4 regions of the Paenibacillus sp. MER TA 81-3 genome follow, and region 3 is predicted to be linked to each of the others. Evidence: riboswitches for the same ligand, from Rfam matches in the RefSeq annotation. Region 3 holds a riboswitch; each other region holds the start of a gene.
What was found. Region 3 has a riboswitch for cyclic di-GMP ahead of ggt (gamma-glutamyltransferase). Riboswitches for the same ligand answer to the same signal wherever they lie in the genome.

Region 1 (8,293 bases), on a different contig from region 3:
GAATATCATGAAGAATCCGAAGAAGAAGAAGATAACGCCAAGCACGAACGGCTGTCCGTTGTTGTTAGGCATATGAATCTCTTCGATTTTGCCCTCGAACAATGGTTGTTTGTTTTTCTTCCAGAACCAGAATGCATCCAGGCTCTTCACGTTAGGTGTAATGGCAAAGTTATATTCCGGTACCGGGCTGTGCGTTGCCCATTCGAGCGTGCGCGCATCCCACGGATCGCTTGTTGTATCTCTTGGTTGGTAACGGAAGCTCCAATAAATGTTGTATACGAGAATGGCGAAGCCGATAGCAAGGGCTGCCGAGCCTATCGTAGCAATCAGGTTCAGCGGACCGAAGCCGGTGCTCTCAGAATAAGTATACATACGACGTGTCATGCCTTTCAGCCCCAAGAAGAACAATGGCAAGAACGTCACATTAAAGGAGATCGCGATAATCCAGAAGCTAAGCTTGCCAAGACGTTCGTTGAGCCGGAAGCCGAACAGTTTCGGGAACCAGTAGTACATACCGGCGATAACCGCGAATACTGTGCCCGGAATCAACACGTAGTGGAAGTGAGCGACCAAGAACATCGTATTGTGATACTGATAATCGGCGCTCGCCATCGCGAGCATAACGCCGGTTACGCCACCGATCGTAAAGATTGGAATAAAGGCGAGCGAATACAGCATCGGTGTCGTGAACTCGATCCTGCCCTTCTGCAAGGTGAAGAGCCAGTTGAATATTTTAACCCCTGTCGGAACCGCGATTGCCATCGTGGTAATGGAAAAGAATCCGTTAACCATGGCGCCGTGACCCATCGTATAGAAGTGATGCGCCCATACGAGGAAGGACAAGAGCGAAATAGCTATCATACTGACGACCATCGATTTGTAGCCGTACAGGTTTTTGCGTGAGAAGGTTGAGATAATCTCACTATAAATACCGAACGCCGGTAAGACTACGATATATACCTCAGGGTGACCCCATACCCAGAACAGGTTGGCCCATAGCATATCCATACCGCCGTCGGCCATCGTGAAGAACTGGGAGCCGAACATGCGGTCGAACATCATAAGCGCTAATGCTACCGTCAAGACCGGGAAGGCGAAAATGATGATGACACATGTAATAAGTACAGACCACGTAAACATTGGCATACGCATCAGCGTCATGCCAGGCGCACGCATCTTCAGAATCGTCACAATAAAGTTGACGCCTGTCATCAGCGTACCGATACCGGCAATCTGCAGGGCAATAGAGTAGAAGTTATTGCCCACGGATGGGCTCAGCTCGATGCCCGCCAACGGGAAGTAAGCGGTCCAGCCTGCATCGGGAGATCCCCCGATAACAAACGAAATGTTAAACAGCATTGCTCCGGCGAAGAACAGCCAGAAGCTGACTGCATTCAACCGCGGGAATGCGACGTCGCGCGCCCCGATCTGGAGCGGAATCACGACGTTCATCAAGCCGATAATAAACGGCATCGCCATAAATAAAATCATAATGACACCGTGAGTCGTAAATACTTCATTATAATGCTGCGCGTCCAAGAACTTCATGTCTGGTCCGGCAAGCTGTGTACGCATCATCAGCGCATCTACACCGCCGCGGAACAGCATAATCAACGCACTGAGGATGTACATAATACCGATTTTTTTATGGTCAACGGTAGTTAGCCATTCACGCCATAGATAGCCCCATTTTTTAAAATAGGTCAAGCAGAAGAGGATGGCTAGCGACACGAGGACGATACTGGCCATAGCGCCGTAGATCATCGGTTCACCGGTAACGAAAAATTCGTCCCATTTCATACTCAAAGAACTCCTTTCTGGTTCGTTCTAGTTGCCATGCTGAGAATGGTCGGCCTCTTGATTTTCCATCTCGGAGTGGTCCATGTTGGAATGATCCATAGTCGAGTGATCCATCTCTTTATCCGTTCCTTCATTGGAGCCAGCGGCAGGAGCTCCATGGTTATGTCCTCCATGTTCTCCCTCTGGCGCTGGTCTGAATGTCAAGTGTGTGGAAGTATACGTCTTCCGGCCCACATGATCTGCTTCCAGCAAGGAATTAAACTCTTGTTCGGTCAATTCGGAAGCTGTCTGCTTCACTTCATCAATCCATTTCGTGTAGCCGGCAGGTGACATCGCCAATACTTCGAATTCCATGTGGGCAAAGCCTTTACCTGAGAAGTTGGAGTTCTTGCCTACAAATGATCCTTCGTGTTCAGCTACGAGATGGAGCCTCGTCACCATATCGCTCATGGCGTACTTCTGACCACCTAGCTGAGGAACCCAGAAGCTAGTAATCGGTCCAAACGAATACAAGCGGAACTCTACTGGACGGTGCGTCGGAATGTTGACGTAATTGACCGTCTCAATGCCTTCCTCCGGATAACTGAAGTGCCACTTCCAGTTAGAGGATGAGGCGTAAATAATGAGCGGCTTATCGCTTTCATAGCCTTCAGGCGTCTTCTCGACCGCGTAGGTGCTGCGAACCGTGACCACGGACAAAATAATGACGATAATGACCGGAATCAGAGTCCATGTAATCTCCAGCCATTTGCTGCCCTCCATATGCGGCGGCTCGTAATCCGGTGCCGCTTTGGAAGCGCGGTACTTCGTTAACATGTAAATATAAAGGACGTAGACGACAAGCAATACCACAGCCATAACAATCATGGAAAAAATAATGACGTCAGACTGTGTCTTGGCCACTGGACCTTTCGGGTTCAGAACAGCTATTGAATTACACCCGGTCAAGAGGACAAGAAGAGCTGCAAACAAACTGATTAACAACCCTTTCTTCTTCATAACGTACCCCTTTCTCTCTAAGATGTGCTTTAGATGAGCTATGAAAATGACAAATGTCGTATAAACTTGATCACATCTATATTAGTGAGAAGTTATTTTAGAAACAGCACATAAAGTGCACCATATTTACCATGAAAAACCATTGTTTTTAGATCTACCCGGGTGTTCCATGACATTTATCTCTCAATTAAGCTCGTTTTCTCGTAAATTCTTGCGATTACGGCGACTTTTCATTTTGTTCATAATTGGTGCTGCAAGACCCCCACTTCGCAATATTGTAACAATTAAACCGCCTTCATGTGACTTTTTTCACTAAAAAAGACCCGAGTTTTAGGGTATATGCGTTCGTATCTGGAGGAACACAGATGGGGCCTTAGTTTGACCACTTACCGCACGTTATGAACCGTTTGTTGATAACTCCGTTTTTTTCCAAACAATCATAGGCACCCCGTTTCTGGCCCCAATTCAGTTCGTTCTCCCAAAAAGCATTGACGAGTAAAAAAGTGTAATAGCCGGTGAGTTGTTTAAGAAAAACGGACTTCAGCTGTATTACCATAATCATTTTGAAGAGTTCCAGAAATTTGACAATCAATATGTACTAGACATCATCTTGGAAAATACGGCTGAAGATCTCGTAAAAGTTGAATTTGATACGTATTGGGCATTGAGAGGCGGAGTCGATCCTATTGAATATTTGCAGAAGCTGGTGGACCGCTGCGACCTTCTTCATCAGAAAGACTTGCCTGCTGATGTGAAGCCGATGAATTTATTTGAAGTAATCGGTTACGATGCCAATATTGATATGGAATTGATGGTCAAGCTGCACAAAATAGATTATTTCACGGAGGCCGGGCAGGGCATCATGGACATTCCCGTGATTGTGGAAGCGTTTAAAAGTAAACCGGAAGCCAGATACCTGTTTATTGAGCAAGATTGGACGAAAAAGAACCAGCTAGAAAGTGTCGAGATCAGCTATAAATATATCTCTAAGCTATTCCAATCTTAAAGCTGTAAGAAACGGGAGACGAGAATGAGCACATTAAAAATAGGGATTATAGGCTGCGGTGGAATCGCCCATGCAAAGCATTTTCCAGACTTGGCCAAATTGACAGATCTTGCAGAAATGATAGCATTTTGCGACATCATTGAAGAACGTGCCGAAATTGCTGCCAAGCAATATGGTGTTCCAGGGGCGAAGACATATACGGATTATAAACAATTGACACAAGATGTCACCATTGACGTGATTCACGTGTTAACACCGAACAGCTCTCATTCAACCATTACAGTCGATGCTCCCATACTACGGCTCCCAAGAGGTAACCGAGGCGGACCGTGAAGCCAGACAATGGCTCGAGGCTATTATTGAAGATAAAGAACCACTGGTAAAGCCTGAAGAGGCCTATGTCGTGACGACGATTCTGGAGGCTATTTATGAATCTGCCAGAACAGGCAAAGAAGTGATACTGAATTAATAAAATGATCTCGTCCTCTACTTGTATAAGTAGAGGGCGGGATATTCTATCATGCAGAGGCAGCGCAATCCTATCCCTATAATCATAAATGTGAGGGGTTACATCTTATATGGAATCCGGTTTTAAGAAGGCCATGCAATTACGGTAGGGATTAATGAAGGAGGTTCACCTCATGGGAAACCAGGTTTCATGGAAAGAACGAATTAGTTACGGCCTCGGGGATACGGCTTCCAACCTCGTCTTTCAGATGATTACGATGTACTTGATGTTCGTCTATACAGATGTGTACGGATTGAATGTGGCAGCAATCGGCACATTGTTCTTAGTGGCGCGGATAATCGATGCCTTCGATAGTCCGATCATCGGGGTGCTGATCGACCGCACCAACACGAAGTGGGGTAAATCGAGGCCTTATTTTCTCTGGCTCGCGGTACCGTTTGCCATCGTTGCGGTGCTGACGTTCATGACACCGGACTTCGGCGACACGGGCAAACTTGTATACGCTCACATTACTTACATTACACTCGGTATTTTGTATGCGGCAATTAATCTGCCGTTGACATCGCTCTTGCCGAGCATGACGAGCAACTCGCAGGAACGTACGGTCGTCAACTCGGTCCGGATGATATTCGGTCAACTGGGCGGCTTGGTAGTGGTTGGCATTGCGTTAATGTCGATGCTGTCGTATAGGCAATGTCGGTATTGGATTTACAGCAGGCCTCTTGTTCACGATGCTGGCAGATACGGTTGACTACGGTGAATGGAAGTCCGGCGTCAGAGCCCAATGATTGGCGAACTGGAAGCGAAGCGTCAAGGCGGCGCAACCGCGATTCAAGCTTAATGAGCCTATTGGGGTTGTGTGGCTTGATGAGAGATTACCTTTTTGCAGATTGAAGCTGAATGAGTGTTTGGGTTATACGTTCTGTTGTGTGGCGTGATTGCTTTTTGTGATGGTACATTCTGCAGTCTGCTATCGAGATGAGATCATACAGATGCTCTCCCTCATCCGGGTATACGGCATGACCGAATGAGCAAGATACCTGTACGGTTTTGTCGTCAATACAGCCATGAATAGTGCGCTGAAGGTGATTCTGCAGCAGCTTCATACCTGATTCATCTGTGCAGGGGATGATTAACAAAAATTCGTCCCCTCCCCATCTAGCAACGTAGCCGCTTCTGCGAACGACGGAGCTAAGTGTTCTGGCTACCTGCCGTAATATGCGATCTCCGATATTGTGACCGAGCCGATCATTAATTGACTTGAAGTTATCAACATCGATTAGAAAGATATATAATTTTTCTAGTCGTTTGTCTGCTGTATTTTGCAGTCCCGGGAACGCATCCATGATATATCTGCGGTTATAAATATCTGTGAGTGCATCCTTCTCGGAGTCATGGACCGCCATATCATAACGTTTTCCTAATCGCCATCCCAAAAAAGCAAAAAGAATAATGGTGGACATGTAAAGTTCTTCACCGTAATCGTCGAAGAAGTAATTATAATTATAAAAACAGAATGACGTTGCCACTATAATCAATACTAGTATGATTCTTCCTTTATATTTCACCATGTCATAACATTCTCCCCATAAATTGAATGATATTTCTCCACGAAAATAACAAGCTATCCGCATCTAAGAGAAGCAGCAGGGCGGAACACGTTTATCAGCCTTTATACTAATCAACCGGAAGAATAAAGAAAATCATCCACCGGTGGAGATGAGGGGTGGATTTATTCCGTAACTGCTTGACGTATCTGGTTCGATAGTATTACGATAGCGACATCTGATTGAGGTGCTCTTTATAGTTCTATTACGAGGAGTGATGCCCGTTTTGGAGCGAGGGATTGAGGTTAGAGTGGGCATGAAAAATTTTTCATAACCCCATTGACAAAAAGGTACTCGTGAAATATATTGAGCTTGTTAGTTCTTAAATACTAGGTTTAGAGGCTTATTTTCGATTCATAGTTAGTTGCTGTTTACAATATAATACGGCACACTAATCGAAAGATTAGGTCGCAAAGCTTTGGAGTCTAATAGTCGCTCTGACTAATGATCGTCCGGCTGCATTTAACAATTATGTTAATGTAGCCGGGCTTTTTTATTTATGTGGAGTTCTCAACTCAACGGAATTTCCGTTCCGTAGAGCTATATAAATAAGAATGAGGAGGCAAGTAGAAAAGGCAAAGGAGGATTTAAATGAAAAAATGAGGTGGATACATGAAACGTAGATTAAGATTGGCCGTTACATGGTTGTGCATGTTGTCGGTATTTTTCGGGTTTATGCCCAATACCCTTCCAAGCGCAGCGGCAGCCGCGAACTCGGGGGATCTGATTTGGCCTAATCCAGGGGCGGTCAAGCTGACCAAGAGCGCTGAGCCCACCGGGACCAAGGGCGAATGGGAGATTACGCTGACAGCTGAGGGGAAAAACCTCAAATCTGGCGGTTCCGATGTCGTTCTCGTCATTGACAAGTCCGGGAGCATGAACGATAAACAGCGGATGACCAAAGCCAGAGATGCAGCGAATAAGTTTGTTGACAACTTGCTTGTCAAGGATTCTAGGACACGAATAGCCGTCGTTACTTTCAATAAGTCATATCAAGAAGTTTCCGGTTTTAAAGGGACCGACCAAAAGGATGCCTTAAAACAAGCGATTCAAGGTATTAAAGCAGACGGCGGGACGAATATACAAGCAGGCCTTCTCCGTGCCCGCACGTTGTTGGAGAGCAGCACTGCTCAGAACAAGGTCGTTGTGCTGTTAAGTGATGGCGAACCTACATACAGTTACAAGGCTTCTACTGCAGCCAATCATACATGGCCTGGCGGGAAATACAATTTTATCCTTTCGAATTTCAACTACAACAACGTTATTGGATCAGGCTCAAGTTATGGATTAGGGCGGTACGAGTATGGACTCGATTACGACTGGTGGAATGGATACAAGTGGAACATCAGAGATAATGGCATTGGTACAATTTCTGAAGCCAGGCACGTTATTGATTCCGGCGTTAACATCTATTCCATAGGTCTTGATGTCGGCAGTAACAGTAATGCCACCTATGTCCTGACCAACAGTCAGAATAAGGGCTACTACTCTTCCAACAGTTCGGAGCTTGAGAAAATCTTTGCCGAACTGGCAAGCAAAATTGCCTTTGCGGCCGAGAACGCCCAAGTTACCGATCCAATGGGTGACATGTTCAACCTGAAGATGAAGGGCAGCTCTCTGAGCGAAGAGGATTACAAGGCTTCACAAGGCACGGTGACGTGGAATTCGGCTACGGAGACATTTACGTGGAATGTCGGCAAAATCGTAGAAGGCACCCCGGCGACACTGACCTACAAAGTGTTGATGGATCTGTCGAAGAATCCGGATCCGAGCAAATTGTATCCGACGAATGGCAAGACGACGATGAACTATACGGACGCGAATAGCCAACCCACAGCGAAGGACTTCGAAGTGCCGGAAGTAAGCTTCGGTAAAGGATCCATCCTCGTTAAAGGCTATAAGGTCAATGCCGAGGGAACTCCGGTCAATGCGGATGGAGAAGTCGTCGAGAGGCCAGATTTGGCGGAAGAACTGTACAGCGATTATTTCAAGGTTAACGGGGACAAAGCGCTTGATATAGGTCAGTCGTATTCTGTACCTGCGCCATCGGCTGATAACTATCATTTGAAGGTCGGTACGAATCCTACAAACGTTGATTTGACGCTGAGCAAGCCTTCACAAATCATTTGGTTCGGATTTACAGATGCTCCGAGCAAGTTGACCCTTGTGCATCAAGCCGGAGATAAAGTGTTCGAAAGAAGTGCAGTGGATAAAGCACCGGGGGAATCCGTAGACGTTGGCAGCAAGACTTTCTCTGGGTATCATTTCACGGATGTCGTGGTCAGTGAAGGAAGCGGCTTGAACGTAAGCGATGGTCGTGTAACTGGCGTGATGCCTGGCAAGAATGTAACCATTACATTCAACTATGCCGCCAGTGAGCAAAGCGTAACCGTAAAGTACTATAAAGAAGGA
Region 2 (8,293 bases), on a different contig from region 3:
AGCCATGTGACCATTACCGACATTTTGCCGGACGCAGCTGCGTTCATTAAGGCTGAACCTGCGCCATCTTCCCAGAAGGGTCAAACACTGACATGGGACATCGACGCCGATAAGCTGAACAACAAACCAAAAGATCGTTCCGCAACTATTCTCGTCACCGTGTCTTATCCAGAAAATGTGCTTGAACTTGTTGAAGACGACCCGCCAGTCGAAATAATTGATGAACATGGCAAAGTCGTATATAAAGGTTCCGGGGTAACAAATAAAGCTGCGGCTTCTTTGCAGCCATTGGGCGAAAATCCGCTTGATAATCTCAAAGCTGAGGCTAAACACGGATTTATAAAAGAACCTAATGGCGGCATGTGGATCTACAAACAGATCTGGGACGGCGCGGAAAAAGAACTATCAGAAGGACAGGGAGTCACCTATTCGATCGGAGGTCTCAGCAACTCGGCCAACGTGCCGTTGGACAATGTGAAGATAACCGACATGACACCCATGGGCATGACCTTGGAGTTTATCGATCTCCCTAGATTTGCCGGAGAGCAGCTTGGCTCATACAGCTTGGAATATACGACAAATCCTGAACCCGATGAAGGAGATTGGAAAATTTGGAGAAGCGCCCTATCCTTCCTTTCTGAGTATAGAGTAGACGCCAAAGATCTCCCTTCGGTAAAGCCTGAGGAAATTAAAGGTATTCGGCTCGTATTCGGCAATGTTCCGCTTCATTTCCAGCAACAAAATGCACTGCAATTGCGTTATACGTTCACGTCTTACAAGGACGTGGAACAAGACGGGTACAAATATGGAAGTTTCCCGCTCTTAAATCAAAAATTTCCCGACAACAAATATGGATATTTAGACGAGGAAAATGGTCTGCCATCCGATGAAGAGGCTCGTTTCCACAACAAGCAATGGAAGCAGATCATTAACTATGCCAAGTTGGAATACGGATATGGTACGGAACGGAAAGAGCATTGGGATGCAATCAAGGCTCTCGCCGTTGCCGAACGTCCGTTCATTCAAGTGGAGAAATATGCTAATGGCTCCTCATTCAAGCCAGGCGACAAAGTCACGTATACACTCAAAGTGACGAATAAAAGCCCGAACGGCGTACCTTTTAAAGATCCGATCGTATCTGACTTGCTGCCGCGAGAGCTGGAGTATGTAGAAAGTTCTTGGAAGTTGGATATGGAAAAAAGCGCTGTGCCAACTCCAGATTTCAAACGAGAAGATCTCAACAGCCAAGGAAGCAAGCTCATTTGGACGTGGGGTCCAGACACCTTTACTCTGGAGCCGAACAAGACGCTCATCATTACATTCGACGCCAATGTGAGCACAGGCGTAACGACAGGCGCGATCGATAATGAAGTGGAAGTTACATCGGCAACGCAAACTTATGTGAACAGCTTCCCTAAAAACTTTGACAACCAAAAGTTCAAAGATGGCAAATGGTACGTCTATAGCAATGTAACAATCAACGTTAATTCGGCTACCAATCTTGAAGCGGTGAAGTATGTGCAAGGCGATCTGGACAACGGACAATGGTCCAAATATCCGGCTATAGGAACCGTCTCATCCGGTGGCAAAATCAACTACAAGCTGGAAGTAAAAAACTCCGGTACTGTTGACGTAAAAAAGGTAACGATCGTTGATGTTCTTCCGCGTAAAGGCGATATCGGCGTAATTGACAGATCACCGCGTGACAGCAAGTGGAGCCCTATTTTAACAGAGGCGATTAAGTACGAGAATGTGGACGTCTACTACAGTACAAGTAACAATGTATCCATGACGACGGGCTCGTGGAGCACCGAACCGCCGCAAGATCTGACGACGGTAAAAGCTCTGAAATTCGTGTTTGCGCAGCAAACTGCTTTAAAACCTGGGGAAACGAAAGTGCTGGAATGGACGATGCGGTCGCCTGTTGGGGCACCGGTCGGAGATGAGGAGATCGCATGGAATTCTTTCGGCTTTACGGCTTCACGGACCGACACAAATACCGACCTGTTGCCAGCCGAACCGCTCAAGGTAGGAATTAAAATCAAGAATAGTCCGAAGGCTGAGATCGGCAATTATGTTTGGTTTGACAAAGACGGCACCGGAATTCAGACGAATGATTCCCATTTAGGCGTCAACGGCGTCAAAGTAGAATTATATGACGCCGTCAGTAAGGAACTTCTGGAAGCCACGTTGACAGGTGACGATCATAAAGGGAACCCAGGCTACTATCTGTTTACAGGACTAGATAAAGGTAAATATTTCGTTAAATTCCATCTTCCAGAAGAGTATACGGGGTTCACTAAACAAGGTGCAGGCGATGACAGGAACCTTGATTCCGACGCCAAGCCAGAAGGCACGACGGACATCATTGAGCTCAATAGAGGCGATAAACGCCATGACATCGATGCCGGATTAGTAAAGAGAAAACTCCCGCCTAACCCTGAACCGAAAAAGGGAGCAATCGGAAAATATGTCTGGTTTGATACGAACGGCAATGGAATTCAGGACGATGGGGATACTGGCATCAACGGTGTTACCGTGGAGTTGTACAACAATGAAGGCAACAAGAAGCTCACTTCCACAGTGACCCGCTCCGTATACTACAGTACAGTCACGAATTCGGTGTATGATCCTACAGTAACGGGTTCTGTGTATGATCCGACTGTGACAGACTATGTATACAGACCAGGATATTATCTCTTCGACAATTTGGATGCAGGCGATTATAAGGTCAAATTCATTGCACCGGACAGTTATACCTTCACTTTGAAAGGCGAAGGCAAAGATCGGGTACGCGATTCCAATGCTGATGCCAACGGTTGGACAGATGTCATAGCTCTTGCACAAGGTGAGCATAACATGACAATCGATGCGGGACTGGTTCGCGACCCGGTAGACCCTGTAGATCCGGTAGATCCAGTTGAACCTAATAAAGGTTCCATCGGTAATTACGTCTGGTTCGATACGAACCGCAATGGGATTCAGGACGACGAGGATACTGGCATGAACGGCATTACCATACAACTGTACGATACTAACGGCACATGGTTAAGATCAACGGTGACAGAAACGGTATATAAAGACACAGTTACCGGCGCAGTGTACGAATCAGGCAAACCTGGATACTATCTCTTCGATAACTTGGATGCAGGCGTGTATAAACTTAGATTCATTGCACCGGGCGGTTACAACTTCACTGTGAAAGGCGCGGGCAACGATAGAGCGCTTGATTCCGACGCTTATATGGACGGGTGGACTGATGTCGTCACTCTCGCCCAAGGTGAGCATAACATGACAATCGATGCGGGACTCGTTCGCAAACCGTCGGAACCAGGCCCAGATCCCGATCCTGATCGGTCAGGCGGGTCAGATAGTTCAGGCAATTCCGGAGGAGGTTCATCTTCAACGAATCCAACGACGGAGCCTGATAGACCGTCTGAGCCATCTAATCCGGATTCAGAACGAGATGAACCTTCCGATGTCAATTATCCAGGAGACAACACTGAAGGAGAACAAGATGAAAATAACGATGACGCTAATGATACCGAGATAGATGGCGATACCGACTCCAAGCCAATAACGGATGAACAGCCAAAATCCAAACCAAAAAATATGGATACGCTGCCTCAAACAGGCGAAGAATCCCCTGTTACACCTGTCATCGGTGTCATCTTATGCACGTTAGCTCTCGTCGCATGGTTAGCACGAAAAAAATTGTTCGCGCAAAGCTAACCAAATAGCCGTCAAGGAAAGATGCCTCACGGCTTGTAACTGCCCAAAATAGTATGTACAACCTTTTCTGATTCATATATAGTGTAAATAGTTACATTGATATTCGAAATGGATAACGGCAAACTCTAGCGAAAGCAGAGGACGCAAAGCCACGGGTCTAATGCATGTGTATACATGCGATGACAGCCGGGTTGCCCTAATTGCGACATTTGTCGTCGCGCTTATTTGAGCGCCGCCGTTAGGGCGGCGCTTTTTGTCGTCGCCCTAACATACCGTTATTCATCTCATTCAAGCATAAATCTTAAAAGTGCGTGTTCAAAAAGGCCGGTTGTCAGCACCGAGAAGGTTGCAGGAACTCGAAGCGTATGCTTCCGAAGCGAGTTTTGCTCCGCAAAATTTGTAAGGAGCAGCGCAGTGTAGGCGAGACTACATGAGCAGCGGACTTTTTGAACAACCTCTAAAAGAATGGGAGATGGTATTATGTCGAAACGTGTTGTTTCAATATTAGGCACTAATAACGCTGTGGTATACAGACGACAGCATTATACACAACGAGGAAAGTGGTATGTACCCTTATTCGTCACCATTATGATTGCGGCCTTGTTCTGTTCCTCTCAATCAGCACATGCAGCCAATGAACATCCCGCGACTGCATCAAGCGGCTCATCTGACCATTATACCCAGATGATTGTGAAGTCAAGTTCGAAGAACCAAACTGATTTCATTGTGCAAGGCGTATCCATCGGCATGAGCGAACAAGCTTTGATTGATGTGTTAGGAGAACCAGCCCGCAAAGATGTAAGCGAATACGGCTTTGAATGGTTTATCTACAATCACAATTATAAGCGGTACTTGCAAGTCGGCGTAAATAACAGCAAAGTAGTAGCTCTCTACACGAACGCCCAAGATTGGACATCCGCGAGCGGCATTCAATTTGGTTCGACGAAATCAGAGGTGGAAGCTGCACTCGGCCCCGCACTCACCAAGATAAAAAAAGGGAACACCAATTATAATTACAAAGACAACGGCGGCAAGCTGAGCATTCATCGAGTTGGCGACCTGTATGCAACCGTATTTTACGATTTGAACCAGCAGGGCACGGTTACGGCGATTCAGCTTATCGCTGCGGAAACGGAATTAGCGTTTAAAGGATACTACGGTACGCCTAGTGAACGCTTGCGTGAAAGCTTTGAACGGGAAGTGTTCGATCTGACCAATGCTATCCGCGTGCGCTACGGCAAGGAACCATACGAGTGGAACGATGTTATTGCGGATACAGCACGCAAACATAGCACAGATATGAAGAGCAGAAATTTTTTCAACCATAACGACCCTGACGGAAAAACACCTTTCGATCGGATCAAAAAGGACGGCATCACTTACAAAGTGGCTGGAGAAAACATTGCAGCCGGCCAGACAAGTGCCATCTTTGTCCACGAGGACTGGATGAACTCTAGCAAGCACCGCAAAAATATAATGGGGGAATATGAACAACTGGGCGTCGGGATATCCTTCGGGGGCAAATCAAATGTATTCTACACGCAAAACTTTTATACTCCAAATCTTTGACGCCACGCTCCGGACAAGCATGTTACGGACAAGCACGCACAGCCGCCGCATGAATAAGATGTGGCGGCTTTCATTGCAGCTTTCCGCCCAACTTTAAGTGCGTAATCAAAAGGGTCACTTTTCAGCACCGAGAAGGGCCTTAATAATGAGCCGATGTGTCGGATTATCCATCGGTTCGCAAGTAATCAGCGTCAATTGCTTGTCATCCTTGTTCTGATCAAGCACGGACAAGTCTTCCGGTTCGACTATAAACTTCTTATTCACCTTGTATACATAAGTGTTGTTCGTCGTTTCGATCTTAATTTCATCGCCGGCTTCGAGTTCGTCAAGCCGATTGAAGTGCCGTCCGAATGTTTGGCTGCGGTGACTCGCTAGAACGAAGTTCCCCGTTGTGCCCGGCGTGCGATTCGGCACTACGACCCCACTTCCATGCTTCAACGACTGTGCTGTGGCTCCCGCAAGCATCGGCTCCCGCAAATCGATTTTCTCAATCGAGATGGCGCCGTATAAAGGTATGCCGTCTATCATCACTTCAGGATCTGGATCCGATTCTGCAGTTCGTACATCAGATGTAGGGAGGGATGCTTTAGAGAGTAGAGGCTGTGCCAAGTTATCCGCGTAAGAGCTTTCCTTCGGAATAGCGTCCCATTCGGTCAGCAAATGCAACTCTCGCTGTTGTTCCACATACTGCACCCACTTGGGATAAAAGATTAATATTAAACCGACAAGCAGCAACGTGAGTGCAGCTACGTTCCATATTTTCATTTTGACGCGTGTGTTCATGGCAAGGATTGCACTCCTTTTCCCCATTAAAGTGCGTGATCACAAGTGGACTTTTTGAACAAACTCTTAAAGTATGATCTTATTATGTTTACGCAATTGGCGCTATTCTGATTCGGATGCAACACGCTATCTGTCGGATGTTGTTGTCCATTGCCATGTATGCAGCGGTTGCAGCTTCTGCGCCAGCCCCCGACGCTCCAACTCCAGCAGATGAGCGAGCATCTCCCCCATAGCGAACCGGAACTGATGCACCGTCAATCGCTCCAACGAGCCGAACCAAGTGCAGCACAGTTCATAGGCTGTGCGGGGCTCTGTCAAGGAAGCGGCGATCCCGGCGAGACGCTCTTCGTGATGGCGCAGCAGTTCCTCGATGCGAGAGGAATAGTGACTGAACGGATGGCGATGACCCGGCAGCGCCAGATTGACTTTCAGTTGCAACAGCCGCTTAAGTCCCGTCATGTAAGAATAAAGCGGCTCTGGATCGCTTCCTGGCATAAAGCTTACATTCGGAGAAATTTGCGGCAGCACATGATCCCCGGCGACCAGAATACCGCTTGCTTTGTCATAGAAGCTCATATGCCCGGGAGCGTGGCCGTGAGTCTCAATCGTGTTCCAACTACGGCCGCCAAAGGCAACTTTTTGATCGTCTCGAATAAAGCTGACTTGCGGAAGCGGAGACACAAGCGGAATGAAGCTGTCCATATGTTCGCCTATGGCCTGCACGACCTCATCAGGCGCGCCGTGCTCTTCAAATAACAGCTGCATGGCGGACGCCATCGTCTGGGAAGAATCCCACAGCATCTGCGCATGACGCCACCCCGTCTCCGACAGCCATACCGGCGCGCCGAATTGCCGCTGCAGTTCGCCCGCTATGCCTAGATGATCGGGATGATAATGGGTAAGAACGATTTGCGCCACATCGTCGCTGTTGATGTGCAGCTGGGCAAATACCTCTTCCCATGTCCGTTCCGCCTGCTCCGTCCGCAAACCCGGATCGACGATCGTCCACCCTTCCTCCCCTTCCAGCAAATAAGCGTTGACCCATCGCAGGGAGAACGGCAGCGGAACTTTGACTTGAATGATATGCTCGGCGGCGTAATCCAACTTCACCGTCATTTCTCGGCCTCCGTCCGTTTATTTATGTACCGGCCGGTCAGGGTCTATGCCCGACCATAATCATCCGCGCCGCCTGCTGTTCAGCGTAAGGCGTGCCGTCATAGCCTCCGTATACGGCATCCAATTGAAGCCCTGCTTCCCTCATCATGGCTTCGAAATCCGGAAGCTCATACAGACGGACGCGCTCTTCATATTGCCGCTCGTCGTTCGTCACCATATCGGTTAACGTAATGTCCTTCTTCACGAATCCGGCTTCAATCCGGCGGCGTTCCTGAATGAGGGTTCCTTCGGCTTCACGCTTCGACTGCGGCACCAAATGGTGCTTAACGTAGGACGGATTCAGGAAATCTACAATATATCGTCCCTGCGGCTTCAATACGCGGAATATTTGTTGAAATACCCGTGCATTGTCATCGTTATCTGTAAAATATCCGAATGAAGTAAATAAGTTCACCACTGCATCATAAGGACCATCCACCGGAAGTTCACGCATATCACCGCGTATGAATGTAACCTTTCCTTCTGCATCATGTTCCACGGCCTCGTGCAGCAGCACCTCCGATAAGTCTATGCCTGTCACCTGATAGCCGGCATCGGCGAGCGCAAGCGCGTGTCTGCCCATTCCGCAGCATAAATCCAATACGGTCGCAGAGGACGGCAGCATAAGCCAATCCATCATGCGGTGGACTTCCTCGGTTGCCCCTTGAAAATCCCGATGCTTATATACAAGTAAATAGTCACGACCGAAGCTCCGTTCGTACCATTCTGCCATTGTTATCACCTCAAATTGTCTATTATTACATTGTAACGTTTGCACTCAGGTTTGCATAGCGAAAAGCTGACCTCAGTTGTTTACACTAAGTCAGCTTTTGCTATCAATGAGCGGATACTCATGGATTCCATCCGAGGCATAGACATGAACCTGGGCAGTAGCATATAACTCCAATCTGCCCACCGGCGTATATATTTCCTCAAGGCTCTGACCGCTGTAGCGATATTTCAGCAATAAATACAGAACAAGTCATACATCCAATCGTTCCCAGGGAACGAGCCATTCCAATAGTAAAGTTAGCAAAATGCCCATCAGCAATCC
Region 3 (8,293 bases):
ACCGCTGCCCCAGCGCCTGCTATCGCCACTCCTATAACCTATAACCTACCACCACCTGCCGCTAGCCCTGCACTGCCTCCTAGTTCAAGGTTCTGCACAAGATAGCGATTGGAGAGGAGGCCGCGCCGGCAATGGCAATCTCTAGTGGGATATTGAGTACACTATGAGCCCTTACCGTTACATTCATGAGTTCACAAGCTTCATTCGGCGCTTTGACGATCGGCACCCCGTACGTGACGCCCTTTATTTTGACGGCCCCTGCAAATGCTCCGCCGCGCGGATTAAGATAAACAGCCACTTGCTTCGCTTTATACGTGCGGTTGATAAGACGGACCGATACTTTATATTTGGAGCCATATTGTCCTTTATTATCAAAGGCGTGTTCCGGGTCATAGCTTAAGGCTGCTTTGTACAGAAAGTCATTCCCTTTGCCCATGATGCTCACGCTCTGCTCCCCTTGCCTTACATCAAAGGAAATCGAGTTGCCCCGAATGTCCGCAAAATCCCAAGAGCCTCGCGGGTGGGGAGAATTCGGCGTTACAGGCGGCTCCCGGTGCGTTCTGAGCTCTGCACAATCATGGTTGGCCAATACCGAACGTACCATAAACTGCAACGCTCTCTTCCTTTTCTTCTTCTGTTTCACTGTAAACTCCACAACAGCACCGCTTAATGTATTGGGATTCATTTGCATTTCGTATACGATGCCAATGTCTCCGCCTTGAACTGACTTGTCCACGGGAGGGCGAATATTCCATGTCCCGCCTATGAGGGCTTTGGCCATGCACAATCCTGCTGCAAGAAAATTTTCTGTATGCAACACTTCCTGTACACTTACTTTGGAAATTTGAATCATATTAGTACTATCTGCAACGCCATCATTGCTGACCGTGACCGCCGCCCGCACGGGAATGTCCAACCGATTATAATGCCACAGAAACACGCGGTACGATACGCTGTTGCTATCCTTTACCGTATCATGCCATACCGTGGCCATATGGTTGACGAACGGCACGCTGTCATTAATCGATTCGGGATTATCGCTAATAAACAACCGTCTTCTGCCACTTCCTCGCGCTCCTGAAATATCTGATGGTACCGGTACGGCGCTTAATTCGACTTTTTGTTTGTCAGGCTGTGTACAAGACATGAATATCCCTCCTTTGAAATAAATGAAGGCGCAGGTGTACAAGATCATTGTATGAGCCATGTGGGTGAGACAAGACGATAAATCTATTTTTCTTCTCTTGCGGTTGTATAATTGATGCACAGCATAGCAGAACAAATGAAATAGACCGCACACCTTAGGAAAGGGCGGGTCTATATCTTGGTGCGTCGGTTAGTCGTCATTTTGTTCATCTGGAGGCTTAGGTTCTTTCAGGAAATGCACATAATCCGCACCCGTTTGCAGGAAAAAGGAGTACGCATCGAGCGGGTGCTCGTCCGATGCGAATGAAATGCATATGCGATAATTGCTCTTTGTCTTGAATTCGTTGTACGTAAAGGCAATCAGCCTTAGCGGAGCCGTGTGTGTGATGGTCGATTCTTGGAGGTCGTGAAACACGGTGGGATACTTCTTTTTTAATATGCTGATTCGATGATATGACAGCTGTTGAAGATAACTGCTCTTGTCTTGGTCCATAATTTCGAATCCGTAGTTGAAGTCCCCTTTATGAAGCACAACGATTTGTTCATTCCCAAGCATGTACATCGCCTTAAATTGGTACCATAGGTGTTCATCCCGTTCATTACACAACACGACGTCCTGAACGTTGTGGATTCTAGGTATCACACGATCACCTCGAAGACATATATTACTTCTATAACGTCATAATAACATTTATATATACTAAAAACAACAATAGCATTCATAATGGTGTTTTGATCGCCATAGCTTTCTTATATGCTAAGGATGAGGTGAACGGAATGGCGGACTTGAAAATATTTTTAGGAGATCGGATTCGACAGCTGCGCAAGCTGAAAGGATATACCCAAGCGGATCTCGGGGACAAATGCGGAATGAAAGCATCATACATCGGAGGTGCCGAGCGCGGCAGCATTAATATTTCACTGGATTCGCTAGAGCGGATAATTCGGGCGCTTGACGTAAACATTGAGGAATTCTTCCAGTTCGATACAGCCAACGTAAACGCCGAACGCCTCGGTATCGCCGGCACACTTGAGCTGCATGTGAAGCTGCTTAAGGGCAGGGAGCCAGACGACGTGAAGCTTGTCCATCGCATTGCCAAAGATATGTTAGAGACGTTTGACCGCAGAATGAATACATAATTGAAGGGGCCTGCAAAGCCTCTTTTTTTTGGATTGGCGTGCCCAGAAGCACGCATCTTCTTGCCGGTGAGAGTCCAGTCGCGGGAGGGCCAAGTTCAGCGCTCGGTGATAAGGCTTCCGTGTCGCGACCTTATGTGTACTCTCCCATACAGCCAGGAAGGATACCATCGAGGGTATGAATACCTCGAAGACATATATTACTTCTATATTGACATAATAACATTTATATATAATAAAAACAATAATGGCATTCATAATGGTATTTTGATCGCGATAGCTTTCTTATATGCTTAGGATGAGGTGAACGGAATGGCGGACTTGAAAATATTTTTAGGAGATCGGATTCGACAGCTGCGCAAGTTCAAAGGATATACCCAAGCGGAGCTCGGAGACAAATGTGAAATGAAGGCTTCGTACATCGGAGGTGCCGAGCGCGGCAGCATTAATATTTCGTTGAATTCACTAGAGCGGATGATTCGGGCGCTTGACGTAAGTATTGAGGATTTCTTCGCGTTCGATACAGCCAACGTAGACGCCGAACGTCTCGGTATCGCCGGTACACTTGAGCTGCATGTGAAGCTGCTTAAGGGCAGGGAACCGGACGACGTGAAGCTTGTCCATCGCATTGCCACAGATATGCTCGCGACATTTGACCGCAGAATGAATACATAAAATGGAGTAAGGGGCCCGCAAGGCCTCTTTTTTGTATCGTCTCACTTTCCCCTTCATTCAGATGACAGCTTTTCTTCCTTTTTAATCATGACTGTGATGTTCTGCGGCTTCTATTGTATCTGCTGAGTTTCCAGCGACCAGGTCCAGAAAATGGCCTGCAACTGTACTGGATCCACTGTATGTGCGGCACTCGGTGATAGGCTTATATGCCCTGTCCGTATGTGCACCCTCCCATACAATCAGGAGGGATAACATCGATGCTCATATGTAGATTAATGCTTCTTGCTTTTGTGCGTTTTGAGCTGCTGTGCTTCTGTCTGTTGGATTTCGTCCAATAGATTGATGAGGTTGTGTGGAGAAAGGAAACTTCCATTGGATACTGTACAGTCAAATGACCTAATATTCGGCTGCTTCACCGGACTAGGACTGATTTCATTGGAGGTTTTCCAGTGGATTGCACCATTTCCGCTTAACATGTGAATTTCCATTGGATGTTTTCCAATGGCAGTGCTGCTTCAATACGCTTGGTCACCGATAAGCAGCGCTCGGCTGCTACACTGCCCAAAGCTTGGCAACGCGCGCGGTCCCGAAGCGCTCGTTGTGGCAGCTGGAGCGAGTCTGAACCCCTATGGTTCCGTTGCACTCGTGAAATGCACGTGATTCGACGTATTGCAGATATGTTGTGCACGACTGAGTGTATTGCAAGGAATTAGTGTTGTTGTGCACGACTTGGACATATTGATTTATTGTGCTCAATTGGACTTTGGGGCTCTTGCAAAAGGCTTGAGGCAGTACTGTGAAGCGGTACTCGGTGAGAAGGCTTATGAGCCCTGTCCTTACCCTGCCCTTATGTGCACTCTCCCATATAATCAGGAGTGATAACGTCGAGGAAAAGGTACACGTAATATCATACACAAATGACATGACACAGGAGGGATATGTTACGGAAAAGACAGACGGTCATATCTTGCGCGAACGGCATGACGTAAGCCAATGAGGAGAGTGAGCCGACCGCATAAAAGGAGCCGCTTCCTCCTGATGGAAGGGGAGAATGAAGCAAAGGAGCGGTTGAAGCGAATCACTGTCGTCTGATGCCACTGCACGAACGGAACATTTCGTTACTGATCACAACTCGTGATATATGACAATCTTGGAAATGTGAGGCATGCAATATACATAATTTCACTGCAATAACCGATAAATGATAGTGAAGGAGCGGCCGCTTCTGAGTGATAGGTTTCGAAGAAGAAGATAATTTTCAATTATGTATATGAATATATGAAAAAATAAGCATGTAATAACAGAAAAAGGCACACCGTTCGAGAGAATGTGCCGCAAAGCTACAGGGGCTAATGTCTTCCTTCCGGCAGACGATGCCAGCCTGTTGCCTGCCATCCTGATTCTTATGATGAAGAAGGTGACAATGGGGGCGCCTTTTTTTATTTTCTTGATTCTACAATATGCACACGATGGAAGGAGAATGACGTAATCATGCGGTTTACTTTTAAAAAGTGGTCTATGTTGCTAATGTCTTGTCTGCTTTTTGTGACTTCCTTCTCAGCAGCCGGTGCAGCCAACCGTCCGACGACGATGGCTCAGAACGGAATGGTAACTACGCCTCACTATTTGGCATCCGCGGCGGCTCTGCAAGCGCTTGAGGATGGGGGCAACGCCGTGGAAGCCGCCATTGCGGCCGCATCCACGCTCGCCGTCGTCTACCCGCACTATACGAGCATTGGCGGAGACAGCTTCTGGCTGATCTACAACGCCAAGACGAAAGAAGTCAAGGCGCTGAACGCGAGCGGGCGATCGGGAGAGAACGTCACCATCGATTTTTATAAAAATAAAGGGTATGACAAAATCCCATCGCGCGGATATCTTGCGGCCAACACTGTGCCGGGGGCGGTATCTGGCTGGGGAGAAGCTTATGAATATGCTAAAAAATCGATGGACCGCCATTTGCCATGGGACAAAGTGCTGGAACGGGCCATTGGATATGCGGAAAATGGCTACCCGGTAACGCCGAATCAGGAGTACTGGACGAAGCTGAATCTAGATACAAGCGACAAGGAATTGAAAAACCTGCAGCGCTTCGAAAGCTTCCGTGACACCTTCCTGAAGCCGAACGGGGAAGCTTATAAACCAGGTGAAGTCATGGTGCAGAAGGACTTGGCCAAGACATTGCAGACAATTGCGAACAAAGGGGCAGACGCCTTCTATAAAGGTGAAATCGCCGATAAAATCGTCAAGGACATTCAGGAAAATGGCGGAGTGCTGACGAAGAAGGATTTTGCCGAGCACAAAGCGGATTGGGTGAAGCCGATTTCTGTCGATTACCGCGGATATACAGCGTACAACGTTCCGCCGAACTCGCAGGGCATGGCGTCATTGTCTATCCTCAACATTTTGAACAACTTTGATGTGAAGAGTATGGGGGAAGGCACGGCCGATTATTACCATGTTATCGTGGAGGCTACCAAGCAGGCATTTGCCGATCGAGACAAGTGGCTGACTGACCCTGATTTCGTTGATATTCCGCTTGACCAGCTGTTGTCTAAGCAGCATGGCCAAGACATGGCTGCCCGCATTGATATGAAGAAAGCGGCAGAATCCGTCAAGCCGCTCGATCCAAAAGGGGATACGGTATGGCTTGGCTTCGTGGATAAGGACGGCAACGCCGTATCTTTGATTCAGAGCCATTACTTTGACTACGGTGCAGGCGTCGTCGCTAAGGACACCGGCGTTATTTTGCAAAATCGGGGCAGCTTCTTCTCCTTGGACCCGAACCATATTAACAAGCTGGAACCGAAAAAGCGCACGTTCCATACGTTGAATCCGGCGATGCTCTTAAAAGGAAATAAGCCATATGTGCTGTACGGCACGCAGGGCGGCGAAGGGCAACCGCAGACACAGACGGCGCTTATTACGCGAATTGTCGACTTCGGATTTACAGTGCAGGATGCGATCGAAGCGCCGAGATGGCTGCATGGACGCAACTGGGGATCCTCGTCGAACGATCTGAAGATGGAAGGACGCGTTCCGCAGGCGGTACGGGATGAACTCGTGAAGCGCGGCCATCCGGTGCAGCCGATTGCCGAATACACGGATACGGTTGGCCAATCAGGTGTCATCCTGATTAATCCGGACACCAACGTCAAATTCGGCGGTGCCGATCCGCGGGGCGAAGGAGCGGCGCTAGGCTATTAATTAAATGGATGTGTGAGACGGAAGACTGCCGGGCAGGTACCGGCAGTCTGCTGCCGTCGCAACGCAATGACGGCGCTAGAGGTAGGAAATGGAGATGAAACCGATGGGAAAGTTGGAACCGTTTCTCAACAAAGCGATGGCTAGAAACGGGTTGTTATCACGGTTTACCGGGAAGCTGGGAAATAAGCTGGCGGCGTGGTTTCTCATCGTCGCATTAATTCCGCTGCTGCTTACATCCCTGTATTTATATCAGTTCAGTTCGAAGCAGTTGGTAGACAAACAAACAGAATCATACGTGAAATTAGTTACAAGTACGTCGCTTATTATGAATCAATGGTTAACGGAGCGCATGTCGCAAATGGACATTTTGTCCCTCACTACAGACATTCGTTCAACTGACCAAGCGGCGAAGGCTGAGTTTATCCAACAATTTACGAAGAGTGCGAATGTGTTTGACGGCAATACGTATATAGGTTCAGACGGCATCGTAATTGCGGATACGTTCCCAGACAGTGTCGGCATCGACTTGTCTGAGCGTCCATTTTTCCAGAACGGATTGAAAGGCAAATCAAGCTATACCGACGTTATATTGGCGAAGACGACAGGCAAGCGCTCCATTATCGTCGCATCGCCGGTCAAAGGGAAGCAAGAGAACGTCATCGGAGTGCTGACCGGTCTTATTAACTTCGAGGCGTTCGCCGATCGCTTTCTGCAGGATCTGTACATCGATAACGGAGCGGTCTATCCGATCATAGTCGACAATTTGGGGCAGATTCAGCTGCATCCGAACAAGAAATGGCTCGGAAAAAAAGTGAGCGAACTTGAGCTTGCTTCGGATTTAGGCGGCATTTTGCTGAAGCAGGAGAATGAGGCATCTTCTTACCATTATACAGATAACGGTGAATCCTACGTGGTAGCCTACTCCCCGATTCAGGCTACTGGGTACGGCCTTTATTTGCATATACCGGAAACGTCCATTACCTCGGCTGTATCTTCGATGAAGACCAATGTTACGGTCATCATGCTCTTCGTCACTATCTTGGTCATGTTCATCGCAATCATCCTATCCCGCAGTATTACAAGACCTATTGCTAAAGTGGCTGTTGTAGCGGAGCAGGTGTCGATTGGCGAATTGACCGTTGAACCGATATCCGTCCGTACCAAGGATGAGGTGGGGATGTTGTCACAGGCGGTCAACACGATGGTGGGGCAATTACGCAGCTTTATTGTGGATATTAACGCCACGGCGCAGCAGGTGGCAGTGTCCGCTGAAGAGCTCTCCGCCAATGCGGAGCATACGAGCAAGGCGACCGAGCATATTGCCGTTACGATTCAGGAAGTAGCGGATGGCACGGAGAAACAAGTGCGCAATGTAGAAAATAGCGTGCAATCCATTCATGATGTGTCGGTTGGCGTGCAACAAATTGCCTTGAATGCCCGTCAGGTGGCTGATTCAGCGGGGAATGCCTCCGACAGCGCGCAGGAAGGCCATCAATCGATGGAATCGATGACGAAGCAGATGGGCGCCATCCATGATACAGTGCTGCAGCTTGCGGAGATCGTGAAGCGCCTCGGGCAGCGGTCCGCGGAGATCGACAGCATCGCACAGGTCATTCACGGCGTTGCCTCGCAGACCAACCTGCTCGCACTCAATGCATCGATCGAAGCGGCACGCGCTGGCGAACAAGGCCGCGGATTCTCTGTCGTTGCCGGCGAAGTGAAGAATCTGTCCGAGCAGACGGCACAGTATGCGCAGCAAATTGCAACCTTAATTGATGCGATACAATCGGAGACGAATCAAGCCGTACAATCGATGGAGCAGGGAACGAAGGAAGTGACAGTCGGCATCGACGTAGTCCAACAAGCTGGCGACTACTTCGAACAGATTCTGCAGGCGATCCGACAGGTCGCAGAACAGATTCAGAACGTAAGTGTCTATGCGCATCAAATGTCCCAGGATACGGACCAAGCGGTCAACCGGGTACAGCAAATTACGGCGGTCGCTGAGCAATCCGCGGAAGGCACGCAGAATGTGTCCGCTGCAACCGAAGAACAGCTTGCCGCGATGGAGGAGGTCAGTTCCTCGTCCACGGCGCTGGCCAAGATGGCGGAAGATCTGCAGGCGCAT
Region 4 (8,293 bases), on a different contig from region 3:
CATTGGCGGCCGCAAGTTCTGCGGCATTGCCCAGAGGAGGCAAGCGCACGCGTATATCGTGCAGGCGTTCGTTATCGCCGCAGGCTCAGGACGGGAGAGCACGCAACTGGTGCGCGCGTTTTATGAGCGAGCGGCCGCCGGAGCGGAACGACTGGATCACCCCGTCGTTACAGAGGAGAGCACGGCCAGCTTGGAGGAATCGGCCGGACTCGGTTCCGGGGCGGCCGAGGTGTTCACGGAGGCGGTGAAGCGCGTCATTCGCACTCGGCAGACGGCGCAAGGATTGACCGAAGCCGCAGCCAAGCTGTGGCTGCCAGAGCCAGATCAGGTGCGGGAGACGATGGAATTGTTCCAGCGCCGGTATGGGATTGCGCCGTAGGCTGGTCCGTGGCAACAATTCGCAAAAATGTTAACAAGGGATGGGATAATTATATCCGGTCCCTTGTTTGCATATAACCCATATAACCCATATAACACATATAACACATATAACAACCACTACAGCAATCTCATTTGAATCATTAGTAGAGAATGTGACATCATTCGCTCCTTTGCATCACTCTTTCCTTCCATCAGGAGATATATTTCGCCTGCATCCTAGTGTGTTAATTTCCCCTTCCTTGAGAAGGGGTTCTCGTTTACTCCTTTGCATCACTCTTTCCTTCCATCAGGAGATATATTTCGCCTGCATCCTAGTGTGTTAATTTCCCTTTCCTTGAGAATGGGTTCTCGTTCACTCCTTTGCATCACTCTTTCCTTCCATCAGGAGATATATTTCGCCTGCATCCTAGTGTGTTAATTTCCTCTTCCTTGAGAAGGGGTTCTCGTTTTCTCCTTTGCGTCACTCTTTCCTTCCATCAGGAGATATATTTCGCCTGCATCCTAGTGTGTTAATTTCCTCTTCCTTGAGAAGGGGTTCTCGTTCACTCCTTTGCATCACTCTCCCCTTTATTCAGAACAGCATAACGTTCCCCTGAAAACGAGAATATTTCATAATATTAGAAAATAAACTTGATAAACGAACATTTGTTCTGTATAATGAGTATAGGAACATATATTTTTAAGTTAGGCCAAATCATTACGGGACGAGGAGGATGACTTTATGGAGGCATTGCAATCTGTCGATACATTGGAAGAGTTGCAGCGTCAGTTTCATAACGAATCTTCTTGCGTCTCTTTCCTATATAATTTGAAGTGGCCACATGGTTTTGTCTGCCCACGCTGTCAGCACGCCCATGCCTACGTCATCCGGACACGCCGGCTTCCACTGTACGAGTGCCGCGCTTGCCGCCATCAGACATCGCTCATCGCTGGCACGGTCATGGAAGGCAGCCGCACGTCCTTGCAGAAGTGGCTTACTACATTCTGGCTTGTCTCTCGTTCCGATATCGGCATCAACGCCGTTCGGCTCAGCTCGATTATCGAGGTTACATACAAGACCGCTTGGTTGATGCTGCATAAGATCCGAGCCGCGATTAGCCGTGGTGATACCGTTCGGCCGCTGGCAGGGATAGTTCATGGCTTTGTGGCCTTCTATGGCCATCATCCTTCTAGACAACTTAACCCTCGGGAATGCCCTCTGATCGTTGCTGAATCCGTCATGCCAGACGGACAAACGGGCGAACTCAAGATGAAGCTAGTGGAGCCAACTCACCACTCGAACAAGTTGCTGCTCCGCTCTGACTGCGAACACTTCGCTGATCTGCATGTTGCTAAGACTGCTACCGAGACATCCATCATCCGACACAATTTCCAGGTTCGCCGCAACAGTCCTTTATATCAATCCTTCAAACTGGCGTGGCGCTGGATGAACGACACATTTCACGGGATAGGCGCCAAATATCTTCAGGCATACCTGGATGAATTTTGCTTTCGATTCAATACATCTCTCCAACATACGTCCGCTTGGGAGCAACTATTGTACTTATGCGTGGCTGTGCTTTCCCCTTCCTCAGCTGCTTCTTGCACCCGATTTGAGGAGCCCTTAGTTTCAGGCATACAAATAGCAGCATGACATATTTGATTGCGTCGCACCTTGAACGAGTCGTTATTGCGAAACGTGTTACACCTCATTAGTTTATTCCGTTTCAACTGCGGCTGTTTGAGAGTTCTGGCAGTATTTCTAGCACTGTCCCAGTTGTCGATGATTGAGCGTCTTGGCAGTATTTCTAGTACCGTCCCAGTTGTCGATGATTGAGCGTCTTGGCAGTATTACTAGCACCGTTCCGGTTGTCGATGATTGAGCGTCCTGGCAGTATTTCTAGCACAGTTCCTCTTGTGACTGTTTGACGGTTTTAGTTGTGACTTTTTCACGGTTCCGCTCGTTACTCCTTCGGCGTTCTTTATGTTGAAAATCTTTTTCTGAAATATTCATCTTATGTTGTAGCTCTCAAGTTTTTACTTTTCGGAAAATGAAAAGGTGCTGCTATAATCAAGCACAAGCGCTGGTATCGCCATGTATCAACTTAATGTAGTTTCTGAACTAAGGGGAGAGTGGAGCTAAGTGCTAAAAGAAAGGATCCTACTATGAACGTAATACCTGAAGGATTACAGCGTTTCAAGCGTAGTCTGTAGGCCCGCATTATAGACCGTAGACTGCATTCCGTAGACCGTAGACCCGCATTCCGTAGACTGTATACCGTGGAACGTAGTGTTCAGGTCTAGGGTGCAGCAGCACCAAATGGAATAGGTAAATGGTAGGATAGGAAAATAAGACCGTCTGCTTCAGAGAGGCGGTCTTGTTTCTGTTCTGGAAAAGGGCGGAAACGTTAGTGTTCACATTTTTATCACATTATCGCTATCGCTCATGAAAACAACATGGAACTGGATAATTGTTCTGCTCCAAAGCGCATTGTATCGCACAAAAAAACTTAAAATAACCGAAAATTCATCATTTTTTGACATAAGTTGATTTGCATTGTCGAAAAATCGAAAGTAAAATGAAGGTAGGCGTTTAAGTTTTCATCTTAACGTTCCGATGTATTATATGGGTCTTGAGTTGGATGTTCTATCTGTTTCTCAAGTTTATAACCATGTTTTGTATACTTTAGACCTAATCGACGCAGCATGTCGCGAATGCCAGTGCGTGACATTTCAAGATGAAATTCTGACTGCAGCAAGGCATGAATATCGCGCATGCTCCAATGAGAAGCCCCTTGAGCAAAAGGCGAAGGAGTGGAGACGATACGACGAATCAATTCTCGTTCCTGCTCCTGGGACAGCAACCTTGGTTTGCCTGGAGCGAGGCTGCGGGCAAGTAAATGCTCCATGCCACCTTCGTTGAACAGTTTGACATAAACGGATACGGATTGGCGATGGATGCCCAACTGCACGGCTACGTCTTTGGCGAAAGCACCGGACATGATGAGTTGGATGGCCCGCACTCGATTGGCGAGTTGAACATCGTCTAAGCTGGAAGCCAGTTGTTCTAGTGTTGGCTCGTCCCAGCCATGATTGTTGGAGATAGATAGTTTTTTCATCATACTCACTCACTTGAGATTTTATTTTAGTATAGGTCTTCATGAACAAAGGTATTCATTTCCAGTGGGTGGATGTGTAAACAAATACGTATGAAAACCGAAATATATAACTTGATAAAGGCAAACTTATCGAAAGGTAAGGACGCAAAGCCTCGGGCCTAACATCCAGCAAGCGGATTATGGCGGCCGGGTTGCCATTCTATGTTGCGGTACATCAACATTTATTTGGTGACGAGGCTATTGGGGACAATAGTCTTTTTTTTGCGTTTAGAGGATGAATCGGATTATGAATATTGTCATGTTGAAATTGGAGGGTGGTTCTCCTCACGATAAGATGAACCGGCTGATTGACAGACTAATCCCGCATATTACTCCTGAAAAATACAAAAGACTGGACAGGCTCCGTAAGCATAAGGAGCGGCAGCGCTTGGTCGTCGCGGATATTCTGGTCCGCAGTCTGCTTTGTCGAAAATTGGGACAGCGAAACGATGAGCTTTTTTTTCGCACCAATGAATACGGCAAGCCCTATCTTAAAGGGAATCCCGTTTATTTCAACGTCTCCCATTCAGGAAATATCGTCGTGGCTGCGGTTGATAACGCGCCAATCGGAATTGATATCGAACGAATGAGAGAGTGGGATATGGATGTGGCTCGTCTTATATGCGCGCCGCGCGAGTGGGATATGCTCACATGTACAGACGGTGATCGCGCGCGCCAGGAACGGTTCTTCACCATTTGGACGGCGAAAGAGAGCTGTCTCAAGGCGATCGGAACGGGGTTCGGCATGCTTCCGAGCTTGCTCGAAATCGTGACAGAAACCGCTGCTGTACCGCATAGCGATCCTGTATGGAGTGTTGACGATTACTATGTAAAACAATACTCCGGGGTTGAAGCAGGCTATAGTATGGCGGTTTGTGCACAGCATGCAGAGTTCGCCGAGCAAGTAGAATACATAACAGTGGAACAATTGACTCATCGATTTATGATTTATCGTTGAACGAGATAAAGGAGTGGACATAGATTGGCTTCAATTCAATTGACAGTGGAAAAGTTGGTCGGACACGACGCACATTCTTTTGAGCTGCCGGCGGATACGGTACGCCTCTTGACCGAGCGTTCGAGCGAGCATTCCGTCAAGCTGGAATCCGTTATTTGCGGGGCTTGGGCTGCACTGCTTTCTCGGTTTTACAACTCGGAACAAGTGGCCCTTCATGTTGTGGGATCGGAGAACGGCAAAGGCGCTCATACCATAGTTAGCCAGAGCGACGTAACGATAGCTGGCATCGTGAGCATTCATGACAGTCTGTCGTCCTGCGCTGACACAGTGAGCGTGACTTGCTCAGCAGCATTAGAGGACAGTGGCGTTGCGACTTATTGCTGGTGCGGCGCCGGAATCTGTCCCGAGCTTCCGAAGGACCAAGACGTAAGCGGGCTGCACGGCAGATTTCAATATGCTGGCGCAGATGGTGTGACATCACCGATATTTACGATTTATTATGAACAAAATCACTTCCAGCAAACGACGATAGAACGGTTGGCGGTCTACTTCCTGCAGCTCCTTCAAGAGGCGGCACGGCATCCGCAGAAAACAATCGGCGAGTTGGAAATGCTGACGGAACAAGATAAGCGACAGTTGATTCATGATATGAACCGGACTCAAGTGGAATATCCGAAGACTTTCACGGTACAGGCACTGTTCGAACAGCAGGTGCTTCAAGCTCCAGACCGAGTTGCTGTTGTGGAAGACGAGCGGGAGCTCACATACCGGGAATTGAACAAAAAGGCGAATCAATTAGCCCGCCGTCTGCGGAAGCAGGGGGTGACCCGCGAGCAAACCGTCGGTATTATGGCAGAGCGAACCGCGGAAATGGTCATAGGGATACTAGCGATTTTAAAAGCAGGAGGAACTTATGTCCCTCTAGATCCCGATCACCCGCAGGACCGCATTCAATACGTATTGGAGGACAGCGGCACTCGATTGGTACTGACGAGCCGGTTAGCGGCCGATTATTTACCCGGTGCAATCGAACGCGTCATCATCGACGACCCGGATCTTGCCACTGAACTGGAGGATAATCTGTCCCCTGTCAATCAGCCGGAGGATCTTATCTATATCATTTACACATCAGGCTCGACGGGCCGGCCGAAAGGTGTGATGGTAACGCACCGTAATGTCATCCGGCTGGTCAAACATACGAACTATGTGAAGTTCGGCCAAGACGATCGCATTTTGCAGACGGGATCGCTGGTGTTCGATGCATCGACCTTTGAAATCTGGGGCTCGCTCTTGAACGGATTGGGACTGGTGTTGGTTGATAAAACGACGATATTGGATGCAGAGCAGTTGGAACAAGCCATTATCCGTCACGACGTGACGATTATGTTCCTGACGACGGCGCTGTTCATTCAATTGGTGGACCGCAACCCGCGCATATTCGCTCCGCTCCGCCAACTGCTAGTCGGTGGAGAACTGATGTCGCCGAAGCATTTCTACCGCGCGGCGAAAGAGTGTGCGCCAATCGCGATATCCAATATTTACGGTCCGACCGAGAATACGACCTTTTCCACCTCTTTCGAGCTAAAGCACGAGGTGGATGGGACGATACCCATCGGTACACCGATTACGAACTCGACTGCCTATGTCGTGAATGAGTACGGCAAGCTGCAGCCAATAGGGGCGGTAGGCGAGCTGTGGGTCGGCGGCGAGGGCGTTGCGCGCGGCTATTTGAATCAGGAGGAGCTGACCCAGGAGAAGTTCATCGATAGCCCATTCGTGCAAGGGGAACGGATTTATAAGACGGGTGACCTTGTGCGGATGCTGACGAACGGCAGTATTGAATTCGTAGGCCGCAAGGATCACCAAGTGAAGATTCGCGGCTATCGGATGGAGCTCGGTGAGATTGAAGCGCAAATTCATGCTCACGAGCAAGTGACGGAAGCGATTGTCATCGACTTCGAAGAGACTCCGGGTCAGAAGGCGCTTTGCGCCTATATCGTGGCGGAAGGCGGTATGACGGCGGCCGAAATCCGGGAGTATCTGTCACAGCATCTGCCGGAATATATGGTGCCTGCCTATTTCATGTTCCTGGACCGGATGCCGCTTACGATTAACGGCAAGATCGACCGGGCGAAGCTGCCGCAGCCAGAGAAGCGGGAGCGGGCTGCCGCCGGCTATACGGCGCCTGTCAGCGAGACGGAAATCAAGCTCGCGTACATGTGGGAGGAACTGCTCGGCATTGCGCCAATCGGAACGAAGGACCATTTCTTCGAACTGGGAGGGCACTCGTTGAAGATGGCTCAGCTGCAGGCGAAGATTGCGGCCGCATTCCGTGTCACGCTGTCCTTCAAGGAGCTGTTCGCGAATCCGTTCATCGGCAAGCTGGCCGCGCTGATCGATGAGGGCGAAGCAGGACGGTTCGAGGCGATTGAGCCAGCGGAAGCGAAGCCGCATTATCGTCTCGCTCCGGCGCAGACGCGTATGTTCGCGCTGCAGCAGCGGGGCGGAGTCGGCATGGCCTATCACATACCGCTCGTGTACCAGGTGAAGGGAAAGCTAGACGCCGGACGGCTCGAACAGGCGCTAAATCGGCTAGTGGAACGCCACGAAGCGTTCAGGACCTCGTTCCATTGGGAGCAGGATGAAGTTATCCAGAAGGTGCATGCTCACACCGGCTTCCGGATGCCGCTCATCGAAGCGGAAGGCCGCACCGCAGCGGAACTGGCCGACGAATTTGTCCAGCCATTCCAACTGGACGAGGCGCCTCTGTTCCGGGCGGCATTGGCCAAGCTCGGGGAAGATGATTATGTTCTCTTGCTGGACATCCACCATATCGTCTTTGACGGCACGTCGCTCAGCATCTTTGCAGAAGAGCTGTCGGCGCTGTACGAGGGGAAGGATCTTACGCCAGTACGATTGCAGTATAAAGACTATGCTGAATGGCAATCGCAGCGGAAGCAGGATATTGCCGCACATGAAGGGCATTGGCTGCGCGTTCTGGAGGGAGAGCTTCCGGTACTGGAGCTTCCAGCCGATTCCCCGCGTCCGAACGTGCAATCGTTCGAGGGGGACATCGTGCGTGTGACACTGCCGGCTGAAGCGACTGCAGGCTTGAAGCAGATGGCCCTTGACCAGGGAACGACGCTATATATGGCGCTGTTGTCCATTTACAACGTGCTGCTCTCCAAATATGCGGACAAGGAAGATGTCATCGTCGGCTGTGCGATTGCTGCACGTACACATGCTGATCTGAACCGTATGATGGGCATGTTCGTCAATACGCTGCCGATTCGGAGCTACCCGGAAGGTGAAAAAACGTTCGCCTCTTACTTGGAAGAAATGAAGGTTACTCTTCTGTCGGCGTACGAGCATCAGGATTATCCGCTGGACAGCTTGATCGATCGTCTGCAGCTAAAGCGGGATGTGAGCCGGAATCCGCTGTTCGATACGGTATTCGTCATGCAGAACATGGGAGATACATCGCTCCAGATGGGGGACGCAGCATTCGTGACGGTACCCTACCACAATGGAACGTCGAAGTTCGATTTGACGCTGGAAGCGGTGGAGAACGAGGAATCATTATCGCTTAACTTCGAATTCTGTTCGAAGCTGTTCACTCAGGCAACGGTGGAACGGATGGCCGAGCATTTCGTGCAGCTGGCTGCACAAGCGGCGGAACAGCCGGAGCGCAAGATCGGCGAGCTGGAGATGATAACCAGACAAGAACAGCAGCAGCTGATTCACGAATTCAATCAGACGGAGGCAGATTATCCGCGTAATTCCACTGTGCATGCTCTGTTCGAGGAACAGGCGCGCA

Region 1: linked by a shared signal. The riboswitch ahead of M3650_RS20420 (VWA domain-containing protein) and the one ahead of ggt (gamma-glutamyltransferase) in region 3 are both predicted to bind cyclic di-GMP.
Region 2: linked by a shared signal. The riboswitch ahead of M3650_RS10755 (CAP domain-containing protein) and the one ahead of ggt (gamma-glutamyltransferase) in region 3 are both predicted to bind cyclic di-GMP.
Region 4: linked by a shared signal. The riboswitch ahead of M3650_RS23460 (4'-phosphopantetheinyl transferase family protein) and the one ahead of ggt (gamma-glutamyltransferase) in region 3 are both predicted to bind cyclic di-GMP.

Annotation. Positions count from the first base shown of each region.
Region 1 is NZ_JAMAWB010000015.1:404-8,696, reverse strand. It holds gene qoxB (cytochrome aa3 quinol oxidase subunit I) at 1-1,800, opposite strand, end outside; gene qoxA (cytochrome aa3 quinol oxidase subunit II) at 1,828-2,799, opposite strand; gene M3650_RS20440 (sugar phosphate isomerase/epimerase family protein) at 3,410-3,805, shown strand; partial or broken gene M3650_RS20435 (Gfo/Idh/MocA family oxidoreductase) at 3,830-4,096, shown strand; gene M3650_RS32715 (Gfo/Idh/MocA family oxidoreductase) at 4,092-4,274, shown strand; gene M3650_RS20430 (MFS transporter) at 4,447-5,025, shown strand; gene M3650_RS32710 (hypothetical protein) at 4,997-5,062, shown strand; gene M3650_RS20425 (GGDEF domain-containing protein) at 5,150-5,737, opposite strand; cyclic di-GMP riboswitch class I at 6,257-6,345, shown strand; partial or broken gene M3650_RS20420 (VWA domain-containing protein) at 6,494-8,293, shown strand, end outside.
Region 2 is NZ_JAMAWB010000006.1:256,857-265,149, reverse strand. It holds gene M3650_RS10760 (SdrD B-like domain-containing protein) at 1-3,732, shown strand, start outside; cyclic di-GMP riboswitch class I at 3,840-3,931, shown strand; gene M3650_RS10755 (CAP domain-containing protein) at 4,213-5,301, shown strand; gene M3650_RS10750 (class D sortase) at 5,416-6,084, opposite strand; gene M3650_RS10745 (MBL fold metallo-hydrolase) at 6,211-7,200, opposite strand; gene M3650_RS10740 (class I SAM-dependent methyltransferase) at 7,238-7,972, opposite strand; gene M3650_RS10735 (uracil/xanthine transporter) at 8,222-8,293, opposite strand, start outside.
Region 3 is NZ_JAMAWB010000038.1:24,762-33,054, forward strand. It holds gene M3650_RS30670 (hypothetical protein) at 80-1,147, opposite strand; gene M3650_RS30675 (arylsulfatase regulator) at 1,337-1,789, opposite strand; gene M3650_RS30680 (helix-turn-helix domain-containing protein) at 1,879-2,286, shown strand; gene M3650_RS30685 (helix-turn-helix domain-containing protein) at 2,596-2,958, shown strand; gene M3650_RS30690 (hypothetical protein) at 3,460-3,618, shown strand; cyclic di-GMP riboswitch class I at 4,258-4,350, shown strand; gene ggt (gamma-glutamyltransferase) at 4,450-6,165, shown strand; gene M3650_RS30700 (methyl-accepting chemotaxis protein) at 6,269-8,293, shown strand, end outside.
Region 4 is NZ_JAMAWB010000019.1:96,661-104,953, reverse strand. It holds gene M3650_RS23475 (lipoate--protein ligase family protein) at 1-379, shown strand, start outside; gene M3650_RS23470 (transposase) at 1,103-2,014, shown strand; gene M3650_RS23465 (helix-turn-helix domain-containing protein) at 2,967-3,479, opposite strand; cyclic di-GMP riboswitch class I at 3,589-3,678, shown strand; gene M3650_RS23460 (4'-phosphopantetheinyl transferase family protein) at 3,766-4,476, shown strand; gene M3650_RS23455 (non-ribosomal peptide synthetase) at 4,501-8,293, shown strand, end outside.